Regions from separate parts of the Janthinobacterium salmonicoloratum genome, predicted to be linked through region 2. Evidence: predicted binding sites of a transcription regulator. Region 2 holds the regulator's gene; each other region holds the start of a gene.
What was found. The regulator FNR, encoded in region 2, switches genes on or off when oxygen is low (the NO sensors DNR and NnrR bind a similar motif). The targets are predictions, from matches to a motif close to TTGATNNNNATCAA.
Positions count from the first base shown of each region.

Region 1: the regulator FNR is predicted to act here: its motif matches at 3,851-3,864, upstream of ACQ4WY_RS00665 (serine protein kinase).
Region 3: the regulator FNR is predicted to act here: its motif matches at 5,208-5,221, upstream of ACQ4WY_RS22130 (bacteriohemerythrin).

Region 1 is NZ_JBNYXV010000001.1:152,998-160,431, forward strand. It holds gene ACQ4WY_RS00655 (SpoVR family protein) at 1-372, opposite strand, end outside; gene ACQ4WY_RS00660 (DUF444 family protein) at 369-1,658, opposite strand; gene ACQ4WY_RS00665 (serine protein kinase) at 1,661-3,655, opposite strand; gene ACQ4WY_RS00670 (chymotrypsin family serine protease) at 3,924-5,102, shown strand; gene ACQ4WY_RS00675 (hypothetical protein) at 5,267-5,599, shown strand; gene ACQ4WY_RS00680 (catalase) at 5,689-7,125, opposite strand; gene ACQ4WY_RS00685 (tetratricopeptide repeat protein) at 7,422-7,434, opposite strand, start outside.
Region 2 is NZ_JBNYXV010000002.1:723,280-730,713, reverse strand. It holds gene ccoN (cytochrome-c oxidase, cbb3-type subunit I) at 91-1,518, shown strand; gene ccoO (cytochrome-c oxidase, cbb3-type subunit II) at 1,534-2,148, shown strand; gene ACQ4WY_RS16455 (cbb3-type cytochrome oxidase subunit 3) at 2,150-2,353, shown strand; gene ccoP (cytochrome-c oxidase, cbb3-type subunit III) at 2,346-3,266, shown strand; gene ccoG (cytochrome c oxidase accessory protein CcoG) at 3,271-4,653, shown strand; gene ACQ4WY_RS16440 (FixH family protein) at 4,708-5,232, shown strand; gene fnr (fumarate/nitrate reduction transcriptional regulator Fnr) at 5,236-5,994, opposite strand; gene ACQ4WY_RS16430 (response regulator) at 6,234-7,434, shown strand, end outside.
Region 3 is NZ_JBNYXV010000005.1:150,175-157,608, forward strand. It holds gene ACQ4WY_RS22105 (FecR domain-containing protein) at 34-1,050, opposite strand; gene ACQ4WY_RS22110 (sigma-70 family RNA polymerase sigma factor) at 1,040-1,636, opposite strand; gene ACQ4WY_RS22115 (PepSY domain-containing protein) at 1,820-4,363, shown strand; gene ACQ4WY_RS22120 (hypothetical protein) at 4,491-4,676, shown strand; gene ACQ4WY_RS22125 (hypothetical protein) at 4,841-4,996, shown strand; gene ACQ4WY_RS22130 (bacteriohemerythrin) at 5,297-5,695, shown strand; gene ACQ4WY_RS22135 (hypothetical protein) at 5,699-6,568, opposite strand; gene ACQ4WY_RS22140 (TonB-dependent siderophore receptor) at 6,893-7,434, shown strand, end outside.

The DNA of each region.
Region 1 (7,434 bases), on a different contig from region 2:
GGCAAAATCGGCGTGGCCCAACACGTGGGCTGTGACGAGGGTGTTTTCCGCCACGGAATTGCGCTCTGCCATGTAGGCATGGCAAGGGTCGCCGGGAAACATGACTTCGAACATATGCGAGTTGCCCATCTTTTGATGTACGAGCTGTTGAATGTAGCGCACGCCGAACGACCAGTGACGCATGCGCACGGGCAAGCCATAAATGGCGATCTCGGCCATGAAACTGTCCGGCACCAGCTCGAACTCGACGGCGGAAAATTCCAGGCCCAGTTCCCGCGCCAGCGCGTTGATGCGCGCCGCGTAGCCGTCCAGGCTGGCTGTGTTTGCCGTGTCTGCCGTGCCGCCGTGGGGCTGTGCGTCATGCAACGTCATGCTGTTTCTTCCGTATCGGCCGCCTCGTGCTGAAAAAAGGTGCGGATGGCCGCCCAGATATCGTCACTCCGGCTCAGGATGCTGCTGTGCAAGGGCAAGCCCCGTCGTTCCAGCTCGGCGCACAAGCTGTGCATTTCCGTTTCCAGGCTGCGCGTCACGCCGGGCAAGGTTTCCACATAGCCCATATAGTTGAGCAAGGCGGCCAGTTCACAGAGAGCCAGGCTGGCCGCTCTCCGGTCTTCGCTGAAATTCTCGCCATCGGAGGCATAGAATAAATAGGCGTTGTAGCGCTGCGGCGCATAGTGTTGCTGCAGCAGCTCCCGGCTCAGGCGAAAGGCGGTGGAGGCCATGGTGCCGCCCATGCCATTGACCTGGAAGAACTCGGCTTCGGAAAATTCCCAGGCCCGCGTCGTATGGGCGATGAAGCGTGTTTCCACGCTCGCATACCTGCGGCGCAAGCCTTGCAAGACAAAGAAAAAGAAGGATTTGGCCAGCTTGCGCTCGGCCTGCGCCATGCTGGCCGACACGTCCAGCACGAAAAACACGACGGCATTCGTGCTGGGATGGGGCTGAGGCAGTACCTGGCGGTAACGCAAGTCATCATTGGTAAAGGGCACGGGCTGCGCTTGCAGGGCGCGCCGCTTGATCGCTTCCTTGACGGTGCGCCGCCGGTCCAGGCGCGAACGGGCGCCATGCCGGTCCAGGCCGCTACGCACGAGCCGTGCCTCGTCGATGGCGCCCAGGTGGCGCGGCTTCAGGTGCGGCAGTTCGAACGCATCCCACAGCCAGTCGAGAATATCGTCGATGGGAAACTCCAGCAGCAGGCGCACCGTTCCCTCGCCATCGCCGCCATCGCCTTGCGTTCCGGCCCCACCCGTGACGGTGGGGCACGCCGCGCGCAGGAGATCGCCGGGCTTGCCATCACCCTGGCCCGCGCCCATGCTGTAGCGCGCGGGGGCCAGGCGGAAACGCGCATGCTCAAGCAGGCGCATGGGCACTTGCACCGTGCGCTGCTGCGGCCCGCCGATCAGGTCTGGCGTGGCGATCAGCTCGGGCAAGTGCGCCTGCACGGCATCGCGCACTTTCTGGTTGTGGCGCAGCCAGTCGCGCGCGCCGCGCGAGAACAACGCGTACCAGGGCTGGGCCAGGGCCGGCGCGGCGCCCGCTTGCGACGCCGCCGCGCCGGCGGAATTTACCTCGCTTGCCGTGACTGCCGCAGCTGCGGGGCCGCCCCGTACCGGAGGATCATGCTGATTGCCGCTGCCTGGCGAGGTCGTGGCGGCCATGGTTATTCCTGCGCCAGCAAGGTGGTCACGTAGTTGAGCGCTTCGCGCGCGCTATGGGCGTCATAGCCATAGTCGTCGACCAGACGCTGCTCGACGGCGGAGATCCTGGCCCGCACGTCGTCATCGGGGCGCTTGGCCGAGCTGACCAGGCGCAGCACATCGCGCCGCTGCTCGAACAGATATTGCTGGATGGCGTCGTGCAGTTGCGCATGGCTGCCCAGGCCAAACGCCTCGCCCCGCTTGAAGGCGCTCATGGCTTTGCGCACCACTTCTTGTCGAAACGATTGCTTGCCCGAATCGCTGATGTGGATTTTTTCTTCCACGGCGCGCAAGAAGCGTTCGTCGGGGCGGCGCTCTTCGCTGGTGATGGGATCGCGGATCTGGCGGTTGTCGAGCATGGCTTCGACTTCATCGAGATATTTGTTCAGCAAGTCTTGCGCTTCTTGCTCGAACGAAACGAATAAAGCCTTGTGCACGTCGGCCTTGACCCAGCGGTTATAGAAATCCTTGCGCGTGAGCACCAGGTAATCGACCCACTTGCGCTTGCGTCGCGGTTCGATGCGCGCATCGCTTTCGATGCCGTCCTTCAGGGCCAGCAGCACGTCCATGGTGGACAGGCTGTTGTGCTGGGCGGAAATGATGGCGTGCGACAGGGCATTGATGACGAAACGGGGCGACACGCCCGACAGGCCCTCGTCGGGTGCCTTGTCGCGCTCGCGCATGCGGCGGATGTCGGCAGGCTGCAAGTCGTCCACGTCTTCGTTGGCGTAGATGCGCAGTTTCTTGACCAGCTCGGCTTCCTTGTCGTCGCCTTCGGGCAAGCGGCTGAGGATGGCAAACACGGCCGCCGCATGCAGCACGTGCGGATCGAGGTGCACATTGCGGAAGGCGGGTGCGGCCGCCAGGATCAGCTTGCGGTAAATCCGCGCTTCTTCGCGGTAATTGAGTGTATACGGCACTTGCACGATGACCATGCGGTCGAGCAGCGCCTCGTTTTCGCTTTCTTGCAGGAATTTGCGAAACTCGGCCAGATTCGTGTGTGCGAGGATGGCTACATCGAGGTAAATCAGGGGAAAGCGCGATACCTTGACATTCTTTTCCTGCGTCAGTGTCAGCAGCAAGTAGAGAAATTCCCGTTTGACCTTGAGGATCTCGATCATTTCCAGCATGCCGCGGCTGGCCGCATACACGGCGCCGGACCATGACCAGGCGCGCGGGTCGCCTTCGTCGCCGTATTGCGCCACTTTCGACAGGTCGACGGAGCCCACCAGGTCGGCCAGGTCGGCCGTGCTGGGATCGTGCGGCGCATACGTGCCGATGCCGCAGCGGCCCGCCTCGGACAGGTGGATGCGCTCGACGGGCATGCGCAGGAAGTCGCCCGCATACTGTTCTTCCAGGCGGGCGCGACAATGGGGGCACAGTTCGCCATGCAGCTCGGCATCATAGCTGGCGCGAAAGTCGGCGCGCATGCTGTGCGGCACCAGATGCAGCGGCGATTCATGCACGGGACAGCCGGCGATGCCGTACAGCGCGCCTTCGCTGCTGTGGCTATATTCTTCCAACCCCCGCTTGAGCAGGATCACCATGGTCGACTTGCCGCCCGACGGCGGGCCCAGCAACAGCAACATGCGCCGGCCCACCTCGGAGCCGGCGGCGGCTGCCTTGAAGTAGGCGGCAACCCGGTCGATCGCCTCGTCGATGCCGAACAGCTCGTCGTCGAACAGGCGGCAGCGGAAACGTCCGGCGTCGTCGGTCTGGCCGTTCCAGCGCATCATGTCCCACAGGTACTGGTGGGCGCTGCGCGTCAGCAGGGCGGCGCGGCCGGGCAGGATCTGCTCGACGAAGTCGGCAAAACTGCCGCCCCAGGGACTGATGCGGTGTTTTGCCGCCCAGGCCGCCATGCCGTGCATAAAGTCGGCATGCTGGCCTGCGCCATCTGCATCTGTGGCGCGGTGGCCTGCTTGCTCGTCCGCAGGCGCGTCGTCGTGGCGTGTCATACCAGGGCTCGTCATCGTTTCCCCATCCATACCGTTGCTGGCGTTGCTGCCGTGGAGCAGGCCCAGTACCAGCCTGTCGGCCAAGTATACGGCGCTGCCTCTGCCCGCACGCCTGATCTCGCTCAACCTTGAAGCGGGAACTATTTTTATCCTTGCTGGGCCCGGATGGGCAGGGCAGTCAGGCGCCTGCGCGGGTCAATCCAGATCAATATCGGCCCGCGCGGCCCGTCCACACTGGTACTTTGCAGTGACCCACGAGGAGAACGTGATGATAGGCAACGAGAATGGTTTCAGCGCCCCGCCTGGCAGCAGCGGCAGGGGCCAAAATGCGGACGATGAAGAGGCCGTCGGCCAATTTTCCGTCCCCGGCGAAGAAGACAATACGATCGAGAGCGCATCCGTCTCGGACGTACCCGACGCCCTGAGCGGCGTCAGCATGGAATTGCTGGAAATCAAGCGCAGCATCGAAGACGGCATGCGCCAGTCCATTTCCCAGGCGGGCGGCGTGCGCGCGGCCGATGCCTTCAGCGACGGCGGCAATATCCAGGGCGTGTCCATCGGCCTGGGTGAGGGCGCCAGCGACAGCTCGTCCGGCGAGCCGGGCTTGCCGGCCTTGACCTTGTACGTGGCCGAGCCCACCTCTGTCGACCGCGCCAAGGCCGCCATCGTGGGGGCCATGGGCGTGCGCGCCGTGGCCAGCGACAGGGTGCCCGTCAATATCGTCGTCACGGGCGTGATCGATGCGCAACCGCACCGTTTCCGCTTGCGTCCGGCGCCGGGCGGCGTGTCGGTCGGGCATTTCCGCATCACGGCCGGCACCATCGGCTGCCTGGCCGTGGGGCGCAGCGCGCCGCGCAACAGCCGCTTGATGATACTTAGCAACAATCATGTGCTGGCCAATACCAACGGCGGCGTGTTCAATGACTGCATCGTGCAGCCGGGCCCCATCGATGGCGGCCGTTGCCCGCAAGACCAGGTGGCCGTGCTCGAGCGTTTCGTGCCCATCAACTTCAGCGGCGGCGTCAATTTTGTCGATTGCGCCACCGGCTGGGCCTGGCCAGACCGCGTGCGTCCCGAACTGGTCTACCTGAGCGGCGGCGTGCCGGCCTACTTCCGCATCAGCAGTGCGCTGGTGGCGCCCGCGCTGGGCATGATGGTCGGCAAATCCGGCCGCACGACGCAATTGACGCAGGGGCGCATCACGGGCCTGGGCGCTACCATCAACGTCAATTACGGCGGCGGCAGGATCGCGCTATTCCAGGACCAGATCGCCATCACGGGCGTGAGCGGGGCGTTCAGCGCGGGCGGCGATTCCGGCTCGTCCATCTGGACCTGGAACCAGCAGCGCAATCCCGTCGGCTTGCTGTTTGCCGGCGGCGGCAACATTACCTTTGCCAATCAGATGCGGCGGGTGGTGGTGGCGCTCGACATCAATTTATACACCTGAGCACGCTGCCAGGACCTGCTGAGGCGGCGTCGCGCCGCCTTGCCTAACGCTGTTTTTTGCACGATGATGATCTTGGGCAGCGGCCACGCACGGTGCGGGACGGCGAAGGGTGCTACAAGGCCGGATGGGCGGGTGTATGATGGAATGCATCAGGAGGGTGTGTCATGTCAAACAGTAAATTCGCACAATCGCCATATGCCGTCTTCGAAGACGCCGCCATGCCGTATTTGCCGGATGAGACCGCTGGACAGGGCATGGGGCAGTACGCCCCTGCCGCGCCCCAGGGCCGCCTGGAAGCGGCCAGGCGGCGCAACGAGCGGGCGCTGATGGCCATCGATGGCGTGGAAGGCGTCAGCCTGGGGCGCACGACCGTGGGCAAGGAAGCGCTCGTCGTGTACCTGCGCGACTCGTCCGTCAAGCGGCGCGTACCGCTGCAGGTCGATGGCTATCCGGTGGAGACGAGCATCACGGGCCATATCGATATCCAGCGCTGCTAGGCAAGCGAGCTGGGCGGTCGGGCCATCGCCGCAGAGTGCTGCGGAGGAAGGCCTGTTGCCAGGCCTTCCTCGTCATTTATCAGCCTGCCTTATTTGCTCAGGCGGCCGATCGCTTCGGCCACGCCCGCGCCATAAGCGGGGTCGCACAGGGTGCAGTTGCCGATGTGGCGTTGCTTGACTTGTTCCGAGGCGCCCGAGATGGCGCGCGCCGTGTTGTCGAACAAGGCTAGCTGCTGTGCCGGGGTCATCAGGTGGAACAGCGCGCGCGGCTGCGAATAGTAATCCTCATCGACGCGGTGGTTCCAGTGGTCGGCCGCGCCTTCCAGGCTCAAGGGCGGCTCGCGGAAGTCCGGCTGCTCGGCCCACTCCTGCTCGCTGTTCGGTTCATAGCCCAAGGTGCCCCCCTGATTGCCGTCGACCCGCATCTGGCCGTCGCGGTGATAGCTGTGGAACGGGCATTTCGGCGCGTTGACGGGGATATGGCTGTGGTTGACGCCGAGGCGGTAGCGCTGCGCGTCGCCATACGAGAACAGCCGGCCCTGCAGCATCTTGTCCGGCGAAAAGCTGATGCCGGGTACCACGTTGGCCGGGTTGAAGGCCGCCTGTTCCACTTCGGCGAAGTGATTGTCGGCATTGCGGTTCAGTTCCAGCACGCCCACTTCGATCAGCGGGTAGTCGCCGTGCGGCCACACTTTCGACAGGTCGAAGGGGTTGAGGTGATACGTGCCTGCCTCTTTTTCCGGCATGATTTGCACGTACAGGGTCCAGCGGGGGAAATCCTTGTTCTCGATGCTCTCATACAGGTCGCGGTGCGAACTTTCGCGGTCCTTGCCGACCAGCGCCTCGGCTTCCGCATCCGTCAGGTTTTGAATCCCTTGCTGGGTCTTGAACGTGAACTTGACCCAGAAACGCTCGTTTTGCGCATTCAGGAAGCTGAAGGTATGGCTGCCGAAGCCATGCATGTGGCGGAAGCTGCGCGGCAAGCCCCGGTCGCTCATCACCACCGTTACCTGGTGCAGAGCTTCAGGCAGCGAGGTCCAGAAATCCCAGTTGCTGTTGGCGCTGCGCAAGCCCGTGCGCGGGTCGCGCTTGATCGCGTGATTCAAATCGGGAAATTTCAATGGGTCGCGCATGAAAAACACGGGCGTATTGTTGCCGACCAAGTCCCAGTTGCCTTCTTCCGTGTAGAACTTCAGGGCGAAGCCGCGGATATCGCGTTCCGCGTCCGCCGCGCCTCGTTCGCCGGCCACCGTGGAAAAGCGCGCGAACATCGGCGTTTTCTTGCCCACTTCGCCAAAGATTTTCGCGCGCGTATAGCGCGTGATGTCGTGCGTGACGGTAAACGTGCCGTGCGCGCCGGAACCCTTGGCGTGCATGCGGCGCTCGGGAATGACTTCGCGGTCGAAGTGGGCCAGCTTTTCCAGGAACCAGACATCTTGCAGCAGGGCGGGGCCGCGAGGGCCGGCCGTCTGGATGTTTTGATTGTCGACTACAGGCGCGCCAAAGGCGGTGGTCAGCTTTTTCATTGGACTCTTTCTTTCATGGCTAGGCAGAGCAATGGACGCACCGGCGCTACTCAAACACTGGCTGGGTTGAATGAACATTCACCGGGGCTGGTCCAGAGTAAAATTTCTAAAATGCAAATCAGTGTAAATCTTTTTGTGCGAGACGGCTTGCCACGCCGCCCATGCAAGCACGGGCGGCATCCTTGTATCATAAGCGCCGAATGGCTGACACTCCCGCACGCTTGCAAGTTGCAAGTATATAAAGGCTGGCCTAGCTCACGCCACTGGCCTTTTGTCCAGGTTGTAAAACCCAGTTTTTAAAAGCGGTTC
Region 2 (7,434 bases):
GGGGAATTTTGATCCACATCAAAGTTTTTTCGCCTTCAAACACTTACTCTCTGGCCACCATCATAAATAGTAATTCCAGGGAGAGTCTTTGTGGATCAATCGCTGAACTATAACTACAAGATCGTGAAGCAATTCGCGGTCGCTACTGTGGTATGGGGCATCATCGGCATGCTGGTTGGCGTTATCATCGCCGCTCAGCTAGCCTGGCCTGCCCTGAACCTCGACATACCTTGGCTGACATACGGACGCTTGCGTCCGCTGCACACGAATGCGGTGATTTTCGCCTTCGGCATCTGCGGCCTGTTCGCCACCTCGTACTACGTTGTCCAGCGCACCTGCCAGGTGCGCCTGTTTTCCGACAAGCTGGCTGCTTTCACCTTCTGGGGCTGGCAAGCGGTGATCCTGTGCGCAGTCGTCAGCCTGCCCATGGGCCTGACCCGCGGCAAAGAATACGCGGAACTGGAATGGCCTATCGCCATCCTCATCGCCGTCGTCTGGATCGCCTACGCCATCGTGTTCTTCGGCACCCTGATCAAGCGCAAGGTCAAGCACATCTACGTGGCCAACTGGTTCTTCGGCGCCTACATCCTGGCCGTGACGATTTTGCACGTGGTCAATGGCGCCGTCATGCCAGCCTCGTTCACCAAATCGTATTCCGCCTATGCGGGCGTGCAGGACGCCATGATCCAGTGGTGGTACGGCCATAACGCGGTGGGTTTCATCCTGACCGCCGGCTACCTGGGCATGGTCTACTACTTCATCCCGAAACAGGCCGAGCGCCCCGTGTACTCGTACCGTTTGTCCATCGTCCACTTCTGGGCGCTGATCTTCACCTATATGTGGGCGGGCCCGCATCACCTGCACTACACGGCCTTGCCTGACTGGACGCAATCGATCGGCATGGTCTTCTCGCTGGTCCTGCTGGCACCGAGCTGGGGCGGCATGATCAACGGCATCATGACCCTGTCGGGCGCCTGGCACAAGCTGCGCACCGACCCGATCCTGAAATTCATGATCGTCTCGCTGTCGTTCTACGGCATCGCCACCTTCGAAGGTCCGATGATGTCGATCAAGACCATCAACTCGCTGTCGCACTACACCGACTGGACCGTTGCCCACGTGCATGCGGGCGCCCTGGGCTGGGTGGGCTTCATCACCATGGGTTCGATCTACTACCTGCTGCCGCGCCTGGCGGGACGCACGCAGATGCACAGCACGCGCCTGGTCGACGTGCACTTCTGGGTGGCCACCATCGGCATCGTGCTGTACATCGCCGCCATGTGGATCGCCGGCGTGATGCAGGGCCTGATGTGGCGCGCGGTCAATCCGGACGGCACCCTGACCTACACCTTTGTCGAGAGCGTGAAAGCGACGTATCCGTACTACGTGGTGCGCGTGGCCGGCGGCCTGCTGTACCTGTCGGGTATGTGCATCATGGGCTACAACACCTGGATGACGCTGCGCGGCAGCAAACTCCCCGTCGCCCGCATTCCGGAACTGAACGCGGCGCACGCCTGATAGGAGCGAAAGCAAATGAAATTTTCACACGCATGGATTGAGAGAAACCCCTGGCTGCTGATCGCCCTGGTCACGGTGGTGATCAGCATCGGCGGCGCCGTCGAGATCGTCCCCCTGTTCTTCCAGAAGAGCACGACGGAGCCGGTCGCCGGCCTGAAGCCGTATTCGCCGCTGCGCCTGGCGGGCCGCGACATTTACGTGCGCGAAGGCTGCTACAACTGCCACTCGCAGATGGTGCGTCCGCTGCGCGCGGAAACGGAACGCTATGGCCACTATTCGGTCGCAGGCGAGTTCGTCTACGACCGTCCGTTCCAGTGGGGTTCCAAGCGCACGGGGCCCGACCTGGCCCGCGTGGGCGCCCGCTACAGCGATGAATGGCACCGCACGCACTTGAACGACCCGCGCGACGTAGTGCCCGAGTCGAACATGCCGGCCTACCCCTGGTTGGCGAAGACCAAGCTGGTGCCTGACGAGATCATGCCGAAGATGCGCGCCCTGCAACGCCTGGGCCAGCCGTACAGCGATGAAGAGATCGCCGCCGGCCCCGCGCAGCTGCAGGACAAGACGGAAGAAGACGCCCTGGTCGCCTATCTGCAAGGCCTCGGTACATTAATCAAAACAAGGAATTAGCATGGCAATCGAAAACCTGTTTGACAGCGCCAGCAGCGTCATGACGGTGGTTTCCTTTACGACGTTCGTGGGCATCCTGTGGTGGACGTTCAGCCGCAGCAATAGCGATTTCGACGCGGCGGCACGCCTGCCGTTCGCCGATGACGCATTGGACTATCCGGCCGAGGCCGAGATGAGCGTGGCGAAGGAGCGCAACCATGGCTGATTTTACCAATGGCTTCTGGAATATCTACATCATCGTGCTGTCCCTGCTGGGCATCATCGGCTGCGGCGTGCTGCTGTACTCGCAGTCGAAAATCAAAGTGGTCGAGGGCGCCCCTGCTGACGGCACCACGGGCCACGTCTGGGACGAGGACTTGAAGGAACTCAACACGCCGATGCCGCGCTGGTGGATGTGGCTGTTCTACATCACCATCGTCTTCTCCCTGGCCTACCTGTTCCTGTATCCGGGTCTGGGCAACTATGCCGGCAGCCTGGGCTGGAAATCGACGGGCCAGTACGAGGAAGAGCTGAAGAAGGCGGAAGCCGACTACGGTCCCCTGTTCAACAAGTACCTGAGCCAGGACTTGAAGACGGTGGCCGCCGATCCGCAGGCGCAAGCCATCGGCCAGCGTTTGTTCCTGACCTACTGCGCGCAATGCCACGGTTCGGATGCGCGCGGCAACAAGGGCTTCCCCAACCTGACCGACAAGGACTGGCTGTATGGCGGTGAACCCGACATCATCAAGACCACCATCATGCACGGCCGCAATGGGCAGATGCCACCGATGGGCGCCGCCCTGGGCTCCGAAAAGGATGTCGAGAACGTGGCCCATTATGTGCTGAGCCTGTCCGGTTCGACCTCGGACCCTGTCAAATCCGTGCTGGGCAAGGCCAAGTTTGGCGCCTGCATGGCCTGTCACGGCGCCGATGCGAAGGGCAACCAGATGCTGGGTTCACCGAACCTGACGGACAAGATCTGGCTGTACGGCGGCAGCGCCGATACCATCATGGAAACCGTACGCAAGGGACGCAGCAACACCATGCCGGCCTTCAGCGATTTCCTCGGCGAATCCAAGGTACACGTGCTGTCGGCGTATGTCTGGAGCCTGTCGAATCCCCAGACGCCCGTGAAATGATGTAATGGAACCTCAAGTCATCAAGATGTATGCGGCTCGCGAGCAAATCTACCCTCGCGAGGCCAAAGGACGCTACGCTACCTGGCGATGGGTATGCGTATGGCTTACCCAGCTGGCGTTCTACGGCTTGCCGTGGTTGACCTGGAATGGCAGGCAAGCCCTGCTGTTCGATTTGACCACGCGCAAGTTCTACATTTTCGGCGTCGTGCTGTGGCCCCAGGATTTCATCTATCTGGCGGCCCTGCTGATCATCTGTGCGTATTTGTTGTTCCTCGTCACGGCCATTGCCGGGCGGGTGTGGTGCGGGTTCTCTTGCCCGCAAACGGTATACACGGAAATTTTCCTGTGGGTCGAACGCCGCATCGAGGGCACGCGCAGTGCGCGCATGGCCCTCGACAAGCAGGGCCCCTCCGTGCGCAAGGCGTTCAAGAAGACGGCCAAGCACCTGGTATGGGGCGCCATCGCCCTGTGGACGGGCTTTACCTTTGTCGGCTACTTCACGCCGATCAAGGAACTGGCGCACGCGGTGACCACCCTCAATTTCGGTCCCTGGGAATGGTTCTGGGTCTTGTTCTACAGCTTGGCAACCTACGGCAACGCGGGCTGGCTGCGCGAGCAGGTGTGCAAATACATGTGCCCCTACGCGCGCTTCCAGAGCGCCATGTTCGACCAGGACACCCTGATCATCACCTACGATACCAAGCGCGGCGAACCACGTGGCGCACTGAGCAAGAAGGCCGGCAACAACGACAAGCTGGGCGATTGCATCGACTGTACCCTGTGCGTGCAGGTGTGTCCGACCGGTATCGATATCCGCAACGGCCTGCAGTATGAATGCATCGGCTGCGCCGCTTGCGTCGATGCCTGCAACAGCGTGATGGACAAGGTCGACCGGCCGCGTGGCCTGGTACGCTACAGTACCGACCATGCGATGGAAAACAACTTCAATTCGAAGCAGATCCGCCAGCGCGCCATGCGCCCGCGCGTATTGATCTACACTTCCATCCTGGCCCTGATCATCATCGCCGTGTGTACTTCGCTGGCGCTGCGCACGCCCTTGAAAATGGACGTGATCCGCGACCGCGGTTCGATGGGACGCGAAGTGGAGGACGGCATGATCGAAAACGTCTACCGCTTGCAGATCATGAATACGTCGGAGCAAACCCAGCATTTTAAAATCAGCGCTTCCGGCTTGCCGGGCCTGACCTTGCTGACGCGTGAAGAAGTGACCTTGCAGCCGACGGAAACGCTGGGCTGGCCGATCCGCCTGCGCGTACCGCACGGCGTCGGCGAGAAGGGTTCGAACAAGATTGCGATCGAATTGCACTCGCTGGACGACCCATCGCTGCATGTGCGTGAAAGCGCGGTATTCATCGTACCGCGCTAATGTAGGAAGGCCGGTCCCCGCATGGGGACTGGCTGATTAAACAGGAGAAATATCATGTCCGACAGTCTGAAACTGCAAGCACCCGTTGCACCGTGGTACAAGCATCGCTGGCCATGGCTGCTGATGATCGGCCCCGGCCTGTCCGTGGTCGTCGGCAGCTTCATGGGCTATATCGCGTTTACGCAGCCCGATGCGCTGGTGGTGGGCGATTATTACAAGCAGGGCAAAGCGATCAACCAGGATTTGAAGCGCGACACGATCGCCAGCGACCTGGCGATGGATACGAGCCTGTCGTACGACGTGGCACAGGCGAGCCTCAGTGGTTCCGTGCACAGCTTCGGCAAGGCCTATCAGGCGCCGCTGCAGCTGCACCTGGCGCATGCGACCCTGCCGGAAAAGGATATCAAGCTGCTGGTGCAGCCCGATGCGGCCGGCAATTTTTCCGTAGCGCTGCCGATGCTCGAACGCAGCCGCTGGCAAGTGCTGGTGGAAAACGACAAACGCGAGTGGCGCCTGTCAGGCATCTGGACCTGGCCACTGCAGCGCAGCATCGCGCTGCATGCTGACGCAGAGCTGTAAAGCTTATTTGCAGACGTCAGTACCGGCCGTAATGGCCTTCAATTTGGCCGGCTGCAGGATTTCAATCTCGCGGTTCGACACGCGCAGCCAGCCTTCCTTCTTGAATTTGGACAGCAGACGGCTGACGCTCTCGATGGTCAGGCCCAGATAGTTGCCGATTTCCTCGCGCGACATGCGCAGCTGGAAATTGCTGCCCGAATAGCCGCGTGCCTCGTAGCGCGAGGCCAGGTTGACGATGAAGGCGGCAAAGCGCTGCGTCGCCTGCATATTGCCCAGCAAGAGCATGACGCTTTGCTCGCGCGTGATTTCCTGGCTCATCATGCGGTGAAAATGGCGCAGCAGGGTCGGCATATTGCCCAGCAATTGTTCCAGGCTGGAAAACGGAATTTCACATACTTCGCTGTCTTCCAGCGCCACCGCATTACAGTGGTGGCGGTCTGCGCTGATGGCGTCCATGCCCAGCAATTCACCGGCCATCTGGAAACCCGTCACCTGCTCTTCGCCGCCAGGATTGATCTGGTACGTCTTGAAGTGCCCCAGGCGAATCGCATACAGGTTCTGGAACGAGTCGCCGATGCGAAACAGCGAGGCGCCGCGCGCGACCTTGCGGCGGCGGCCGATGATCTGGTCCAGCCTGTCCATGTCGCCCACATCGAGGCCCATCGGCAGGCACAATTGATGCATGCTGCAGGTCGAGCATCGCGCTCGCAACGCTTCCACGTTCACTGTGGGCAAGGTTGGAGTGAGTAGCGCTTCAGTCATGTCATTACCTTTTATAAAATGCAATAACAAGTTTACTGCATACAGGGTTGCCGTGTGCCAATTTCACCGTAATTTCGGCGAATAAACGACGTCCAGCCTTTAATTATATGGCAACATCGTCAAAAGCCCATACGGGGCGGGCAATTTATGCGGTGGCGCTTGCCAAGCTGAGGCATTGATAGGAAAATTCCCGTCAGCATTATCTGCCGCCTGTGCCGCCCGGTACTGAAAAGGAAATCATGAAGCCTCTCGGCATTAAAGCAAAAGTCGCGCTGGCCACCAGCCTGACCTCGATCGCCATGATCGCGCTGGTCACCATGATCCAGTTGCAGCACATGCGCGACGACTTCACCCGAGTGCTGTTGAGCCAGCAGTCATCCCTGATCAGCCGCACCGCTGCCGAGCTCGACGACAAGCTGGGCATGCTGCTGCAGATCGTCACCCTGACGGCCAGGCAGCAGCCGCCGGAACTGATCGCCCAGCCCACCCAATTGCGCGCATACTATGCGCGCCGCTCGATGCTGGTGCTGTTCGATGACGTGCTGGTGCTCGATGCGCATGGCGCCATCGTGGCCGACATGCCGGAAGTGGCGGGGCGCGCCGGCATCAACGTCGCCGAGCGCGAGTATTTCCAGACCGTCTTGCGCACGCGCCAGCCCATGATCACCGAACCGATGCTGGGCAAGTCGAGCGGCATGCCCATCGTGCAGATGGTCGCGCCCGTGCTGGCCGCCGATGGCCAGGTGGCCGGGGTCGTGATCGGCGTGCTGCGCCTGTACAAGGACAACTTGCTGGGCCGCCTGCGCTCGGAAAAGATCGGCAAGAGCGGCTATTACTTCATTCTCACGCGCGGCGCCGTGCCGCGCTATGTGCTGCACCCCGATACCAGCCGTTTGCTGCAGCCGCGCAAGCCGAACGCCAACCTGACGACCACCCAGTTGCTGAAGGAAGATGGCGAAGGCAGCATGGTCAGCACCAACAGCCGCGGCATCACGGCCGTCAACAGCTTCAAGCGCCTGAAATCGGTGAACTGGCTGCTGGCCGCCTCGCTGCCCATCGACGATGCCTTCGAACCCTTCGATGGCGTGCTGTCCCGGCTGGTGCTGTGGAGCATCCTCGCTTCGCTGCTGGCCGCGGCCGTACTGGGCTGGGTCACCGTGCGCCTGCTGTCGCCGCTGGTGCGCTTGCGCGATACCCTGCTGGCCCTGCGTACCAGCGGCAGCCGTTTCACCCCCGTGCCGGTGCGGCAGCGCGACGAGATCGGCGAACTGACGGAAGCGTTCAACGGCCTGATGAGCGAACGCGACCGTCTGCAGCAGGAACTCGAAGTACGCGCGGCGGAGCTGGAACAGGAGCGCGACCGGGCCGAGGCGGCCAACCGCGCGAAGAGCGATTTCGTGGCCAACATGAGCCATGAAATCCGCACGCCCCTCAATGCCG
Region 3 (7,434 bases), on a different contig from region 2:
AAAAGGGAACCCGTTCTTGAGAAATATTCTTATTTACTGTTTTGACTGCGGCAGCTGAGCTTCCACCGTGACCCACCAGTCATACAGCCGATGTATTTTCACGGGCAAGGTCGCTTCCAGCGCCGCCAGGATGCGGTCCGTATCGGCCAGCGGGTAGCTGCCCACCAGGCGCAAGTGGGCCACTTCGGGCGCGCAGCCCAGGTGGCCGCGCCGGTAACGCGACAATTGCACGAGGAAATCGTCGAGCCGCATCTGCTCGGGCTGCAAGCGGTACTCGATCCAGGCGGCCCCGTTCGGGTCGGCGGGAAACGGTTCGCCGATGAAACCATCGCCAAAGCGCACTTGCTGGCCAGCCGGCACGATGCGCGCCATGCCGCCATCGCGCGGCGCCACTTCCACGCTGCCCTCGTAGACGGCCAGCAAGGTGGCGTCGCCCTGCGGCTGCACACTGAAACGCGTGCCCAGCGCGCGCAGGCGGCCGTGCACGGTGTCGACCACCAGCGGCCGCGCCGGCTGCTGGCTGTCACGGGCCGAGGCGATGTAAATTTCACCGCCATGCAGGGCGATGCGGCGCAGGCCGGGGCTGAAATCGATGTCGAGGGCGGTGGCCGTGTTCAGCCACAGCTGCGAGCCGTCGGCCAGCGCCAGTTGGCGGATGGCGCCGACCGCTGTTTTTTCGCCCGCATTCAGGCTGGCGACCCAGCTGCGCGTATCGCGGCGCAACAGCGTAGCGCCACCCAGTCCGCTCGCCAGGCACAGCGCCAGCAAGCCCTTGACCATGCTGCGGCGCGTGGCATCGCTCTGGCGTGGGCCCGCAGCGTCGAGTGCCTGACGCGCAGCTTCTCCGGGCACGGCATGAAATTCGGCGCTGACGGCTTCCACCCTGCGCCAGGCGGCGCGGTGGCCGGCAGACAAGTCATGCCAGCGCTCCCAGGCTTGCTGGTCGGCAGGATCGGCATCGTCTGCGCGCAAGACGGCGAACCATTCGGCCGCTTCCTGCAGGATGGCATAGTCGGCTGGCGGCATGGCGGGACCCGGCTTAGGCGGCATCGTCCATGCACAGCATGCATTGCAGCATGGCTTGCGCCATGTATTTTTTTACCATGCGTTCAGACACCTCCAGCTGACCGGCGATCTGCGCATACGTCAGGCCGTCGAGCTGCGCCAGCAGGAAGGCCTGGCGCGCACGCGGCGACAGCGTATCGAGCATGGCATCGATGCGGTACAGCGCTTCGACCACGAGGGCCCGCTCCTCGGGCGACGGCGCCGTCAGCTCGGGCCGGCTGGCCAGGGCGGCAAGAAAAGTGCGTTCCAGGGTCAAACGGCGCCAGTGGTTGACCAGCAAGCCGTTGGCCACCGTGCTCAGGTAGGCGCGTGGTTCACGCAAGCTGTCCGCCGATTGCGTGGCCAGCATGCGCACGAAGGTGTCATGCGCCAGGTCAGCCGCACCATCGCGGCAGCCCAGCTTGCGCCACAACCAGTTATACAGCCAGCCATGGTGGCTGGTGTAGAGGTCGCTAAAGATATCGTGAGAGGGAGAAATGGTGGACACGGGCAAACAAACAAAGAGGCTGCCAAACTTGCCGGTCAAGTGGGTCAGCACTGCATCATGATCACGAATGAGAATGATTTTCATTTTCACACAATTTCACGACGATGTAAATTATCAAAGCCATCATCTCAGCCTGGTGTGGAGATTTTTCACAACAATGCCCTCGCGCCATCATTTGCGAATGATTCTCGTTTGCGTTAATATGTCAGCCTCTCTTCTTCCCTGCCATGCCTGACACCCTGCATGGCAGCGCTATTGAAAGCCGCCATGACGACCTCCTCCCTTCCACACCCCCTGCCGCGCGCCAGCGCCGACGAGGCGCCGAAGACCAGCCAGCAGCGCCAGCTTGCCGCCATCCCGCAAGCGCGACGCTGGCACTGGAACTGGAAGCAGGTGTGGTTTCAACTGCACTGGTTTATCGGCATCACGGCCGGCACGGTATTGGTGATCATCGGCCTGAGCGGCGCCACCCTGGCCTTCAAGGAGGAATTGCTAGATGTCATGAACCCCGGCGTGCGCCACGTTCCCGTGGAAACGCGCGCGCCGCTCGCACCAGGGCAGCTGAGCAACATCGCCGCAACGGAACACGGCCAGCGCGTCGCCTCGGTCACCATGTATGCAGAAGCGGGCGCGGCGCCCCGTTTATTCTTCGCGCCGAAGAACGGCCAGCGGCGCGGCGAGTCCATTTATGTCCATCCGTACACGGGTGCGACCCAGCCCGCGTTGATGGGCGCGGGCTTTTTCGAGTGGACGGAGTCATTGCACCGCTGGCTGCTGCTGCCCCGCGATCCGGGCCGGCAAGTGGCGGGCGCACTGGCCCTGTGCCTGCTGGGCCTGGCATTCTCGGGCCTGTATCTGCGCTGGCCCCGCCGTCCGCTGGACTGGCGCACCTGGCTGACCTTCGACCCGGCCCTGAAGGGCCGCTCCTTCCTGTGGAATTTGCATGCCGTGGCAGGCACCTGGTGCCTGGTGGTCTATGTGGCGCTGACCCTGACGGGCCTTTACTGGAGCTATGACGTGGTGCGCGACAATATCGACGCCTGGGCCGGCAAGCCGCCACGCACGGCGCAAGCGCCCGCGAAAAAGGGCGCAAGCAAGGAGAAGAAGGAGGCGCCCGCCGTCGACATCAGCCTGGCCTGGAGCAGCTTCCAGCAGCACGCCCCCGGCTGGACCCTGGCCAGCGTGCGCCTGCCCGTGCGCCCCGGCGATGCCGTACAATTCACGTGGCTGGCCAGCGATGCGCCGCACGAGCGGGCGCGCAGCCGCATGAGCATTCTGCCCGCCGATGGCACGGTCACGGAAAACGAACCGTATAGCCAGCAAGCACTGGGGGCGCGCCTCGTCAACATCATTTATCCGCTGCACATGGGCACATATTTTGGCTTGCCCGGCCGCATCATCGTCACCGTGGCCAGCCTGGGCCTGCCCCTGTTCGCCATCACGGGCTGGATGCTGTACCTGGGCCGCCGCAAGGCGAAACGGGCTGTGCAGGCGCAGCGGGCCCTGCTGGGCGCCGGCGCACCGGGCAAGACGAACACGGGCTTGCCGACCCTGCTAGCCTACGCCAGCCAGTCAGGCCAGGCCGAGCGCCTGGCCCTGGAAAGTGCGCACGCCCTGCAGCAGGCAGGTGTGGCCGTCGACGTGCAGTCGCTGGACCGCTTTGATCCCGCGCAATTGCGCCAGTATGAACGGGCCCTGATCGTCGCCAGCACCTTTGGCGAAGGCGAGGCGCCGGATGGCACGCGCCGCTTTGCGCGCCTGTTACAGGCAAGCTCGGGCATGCCGCTGGCGAGCCTGGAATTCGGCATGCTGGCCCTGGGCGACCGCCATTACAGCGCCTTCTGCGGCTTTGGCCATGTGCTGGCGCAACAATTACAAACACTGGGCGCCACGCCTTTGTTCCCGCTAATCGAAGTGGACAAGCACGACCCCGCCGCCCTGGCCGACTGGTCCAAAGCGCTGGCCCGCTGCAGCGGCAGCGCCATCGACGCCATCGGCGTGCAGGAAGAAGCGTCGTATGCCGAGTGGCGCCTGGCGCGCCGCGTGCTGCTCAATCCGGGCAGCCTGGGCGGCGAACTGCATGAAATCACCTTGACGGGCCCGGCCGGCGCCACCTGGGAAGCGGGCGCGCTGGCCGAAATCATCGGGCGCAACGCGGATGGCAGCGATGGCGACGCGCATCATGCGCAGCACGCGCCGCGCAGCTATTCGCTCGCTTCGCTGCCGTCCGATGGCGAACTGCAATTGCTGGTGCGCCAGGAACGCCATGCAGGCGACGAGAACCAGGGCCATGGCATCTGTTCCGGCTGGCTCACGCGCTTCGCCCCGCTGGGCGCCAGCATCCGTTTGCGCCTGCAAGCCAATCCCGCCTTCGCGCCCGCCCTGGTGGACGTGCCCTGCATTTATATCGGCAACGGTTCCGGCCTGGCCGGCCTGCGTGCGCACCTGCGCGCGCGCCAGCGGGCGGGACTGGCCCGCAACTGGCTGCTGTTCGGCGAGCGCCAGCAAGCTTTTGACAGCGTCTGCGGTGAAGAGTTGCAAGGCTGGCTCGATGCTGGCCACCTGGCGCGCCTGGACCGCGTCTTTTCGCGCGATGGTGACGAGGTCGGCAAACGGCAGTACGTGCAAGACCGCCTGCGCGCCAGCGCCGGCGAGCTGCGCGACTGGCTGGCGCAAGGCGCCATCGTCTACGTGTGCGGCAGCCTGCAAGGCATGGCGGCAGGAATCGATGCTGTACTGCAAGAAGTGCTGGGCCAGGAGGATCTCGACGCCCTGCTGGCGGCCGGACGCTACCGCCGCGACGTGTATTGAAACACATCAAGCGGCCCCCGGCACCACCCGGCTATGTGGGCAAGCGCACAGTCAGCGCCAGCCATCGGATTAGAGTGGGGACATCGCGGCACAAGCGCCGCCCCACTCACTGTCTGCGAGGCTAACCATGAAAAACCCCTGGATGAGCATGTACCTGAGCGCCGCCAACCGCATCGCCAACACGGCGCGCGGCCACGCCACGGCCGCCGTCAAGCGCGAAGCGGCAAAGAATACGCGGCAATTGACGCAAGTGTGGTTCGATTCTTTCCTGCCCGCGGCAGGCAAGCCACGGCGCAGCCGCAAGGCGAAATAAGAGCAGTCACGAGCGGTAACTGGTGCGGTGCATCACAGCAATAAGTTGAAGTTAGCACCAGGTGAGCTAAACTGCAAGCATGGTAGTAAAGATATGCGTACGCGATTGAAGTGACCGGCAGGCGCCGCATCCCCGCGCCGCCACCGGCTCATCAGGAGACGACCATGTTGACGCTTAAAGTGCTGGCCTGCCTTGCCTTGTCGGCCCTGATGCTCATCCCACTCGTGTTGAGGGATACGATGCAGTTGTCGGCCGGGCAGCAATTGCAGGTGCCGAATGTCGATGCGCAGGGTATGTGGGCCCACTGGCCTAAGCAATAAGACGCGCGGCTGAGAAAACGCCGCTGGCTGCGTTGCTTTGACTTGCCGTACTAGCTTACTGTCTGCGTCAAAGACGCCTTGCCAGCGACGTTTTTCAGCGGCGCTCGGTAACAAAACGCGGCGTTAAAAACCTCTTTCTGGCGGTAGGAGAATTTGTTCCTCCATCGATTCATTTTCTCCTTATTTCCTTTGCCCTCTCTTCACCATACTTTTGATCCAGGTCATGGATTTGAAGTGTCGCTGCGTCCACACTGGAACAGTCCGCTTCGCACCGTGACGGACTTAACCTGGAGCATCAACATGGGTAAATCGCATTGGAAGGATGAAATGGCGCTGGGCGTTCCCGTCATCGACGAGGCGCATGAGGCGCTGTTTCAGGAGCTGGCGCGGCTGGGACAGTTGAGCGACCAGCATTTTAGTGTGGCGTTTCGCGAGCTGATTGCGGCCGTCGAACGCGATTTCCGCGAGGAAGAGGATTTGATGGAACAAATCGCCTTTCCCTCGCTGGCCAACCATCGCGAACAGCATGCGCGCGTACTCAGCGGCTTGCACCATGCCTGGGCCGCCGTCGATGAAGGCGACCTGGAACAGGGGCGCCATGCACTGTCGCTCTTGCCGCAATGGCTGATCTTCCACCAGGCCACCATGGACCTGGCCCTGGCGGCGGCGCTGGAGCTGGTGCAGCGCCAACCCAGCTAATCGCTACAGCAGCAGCACCGTGGCCTGCTCGGGCAAGACGACGCGATAGTGTCCCGGGTATTTGTCTTCGCCGTCGAAAATCTTGCAAAACACGGGCTGGTTGATATCGTTGACGGCCGACTCGTGCATGGGCAAGGTGGCGATCAGCTGCTCGCCATCCATCAACTGCAAGGCGCTGCCCCGCTCGGCCGCGCAAAACGCCAGCGACTGCACATCGTTGGCGAACGGCCGCTTGTACCACGGCGTGATGGCCCGCACGGCGCGCCGCGCGTCGCGCAGGACTTGCCCCACGCGCGTGACGTTCCAGGCATCGCGCGCCACGGACGGCTGGAGGACGATATTCGCCGTCAGCTCGCCCCTGCCCTTGTTCACCAGGAAAGTGCCATCCTGCGCGGCGATGTCCTCGTTGAGCGGCACGACAAACACGCCGCCGTCGGATACCTTGATCGGCACAGGAGCGCCATTGCCTTGCAAGGCCACGCGCACGTCATCGATCGTGGCGCTCAACTTGGCCGGAATCAGGCGCAAGGCCATGACCACGCTGCCGCTCGACACTTGCCACACTTTCCTGGCCGTCAGATAACTTTCGCGGTAGGCCGTGAAGCGCACGCGCGGCGCCTTGGCGTCGCTGCTGGCGGTGACCGTCACCGTTTGCGATGGCAAGGCGTCCTCTGCGCTCGCCGGTGCCACTGGTGCCGCGGGGGTGGCCGGCGCAAGCGGCGGCGGCACAAGGGGGGGCGGCACGATGGCGGCGGCGGGCGGCACGCTAGCGCTCTGCAGCGGCGCGGGAACAGCCGACGGCGGCGCGTGCTCCTGGGCCTGGCCCAGCGACACGACACACAACCATCCGGCACAAGCGATCCATGTACGCATGCATTTCTTTCAATGAGGAAAATATTTTATCAGCGCCTGCATTATCGCAGAAGGCCAGCCCATGCGCCGCCTTGACCTGCCCGCACTCTTTTGGTGCGCATGCTTGATTATTTGGCAAATACCGTCTATATTGATAATGATTCTTATTCACGAAAGTGAGGAAGAATCGCGCGCCCTTCTTTTCCACTGCCCGACCGCGCCGGGCCTTGCGGTGGAACTGCTATCCAAGCCAGACCACGGGCCAGCGTCATGCCATCCCCCAGCTACTGCGCACCTCGCCAGACGAGATAGGAAAAAACACGACTAAAATATTCCAGGAAAATGATGCAATCGACTACCGTCTTCTCTTCTTCGCGCCAGCCCGCCTTGCGCCCCCTCCCCCGTTTATTACACGTCAGCCTGCTCAGTCTTGCCGCCGGCGTGGTCTTGCCTGCTCAGGCGGCCGACGCCGCTGCTGCCGACGTCACCATGCCGGCCGTGACCGTGCTGGGCCAGTCGATGGCCACCACGGAAGGCACGCAGTCGTACACGGCAGGCGAAACGCGCAGCGCCACGCGCATGGACCTGTCCCTGCGCGAAACGCCGCAATCGGTCAGCGTGATCACGCGCCAGTTGCTCGACGACTTGGGCGCCGTGCGCCTGGACCAGGCGCTGGCGCAGACGACGGGCATCCAGGTGAACCAGAACGACACGGAGCGCACGACGTTTAGTGCGCGCGGCTTCGGCATCAACAATATCCAGATCGACGGCATGGCGCGCGGCGGCAATGCGCCATTGCAAGACACCATCCTGTACGACCGCATCGAGGTCGTGCGCGGCGCCACCGGCCTGATGGGCGGCAAGGGCGACCCGTCGGCCACCATCAA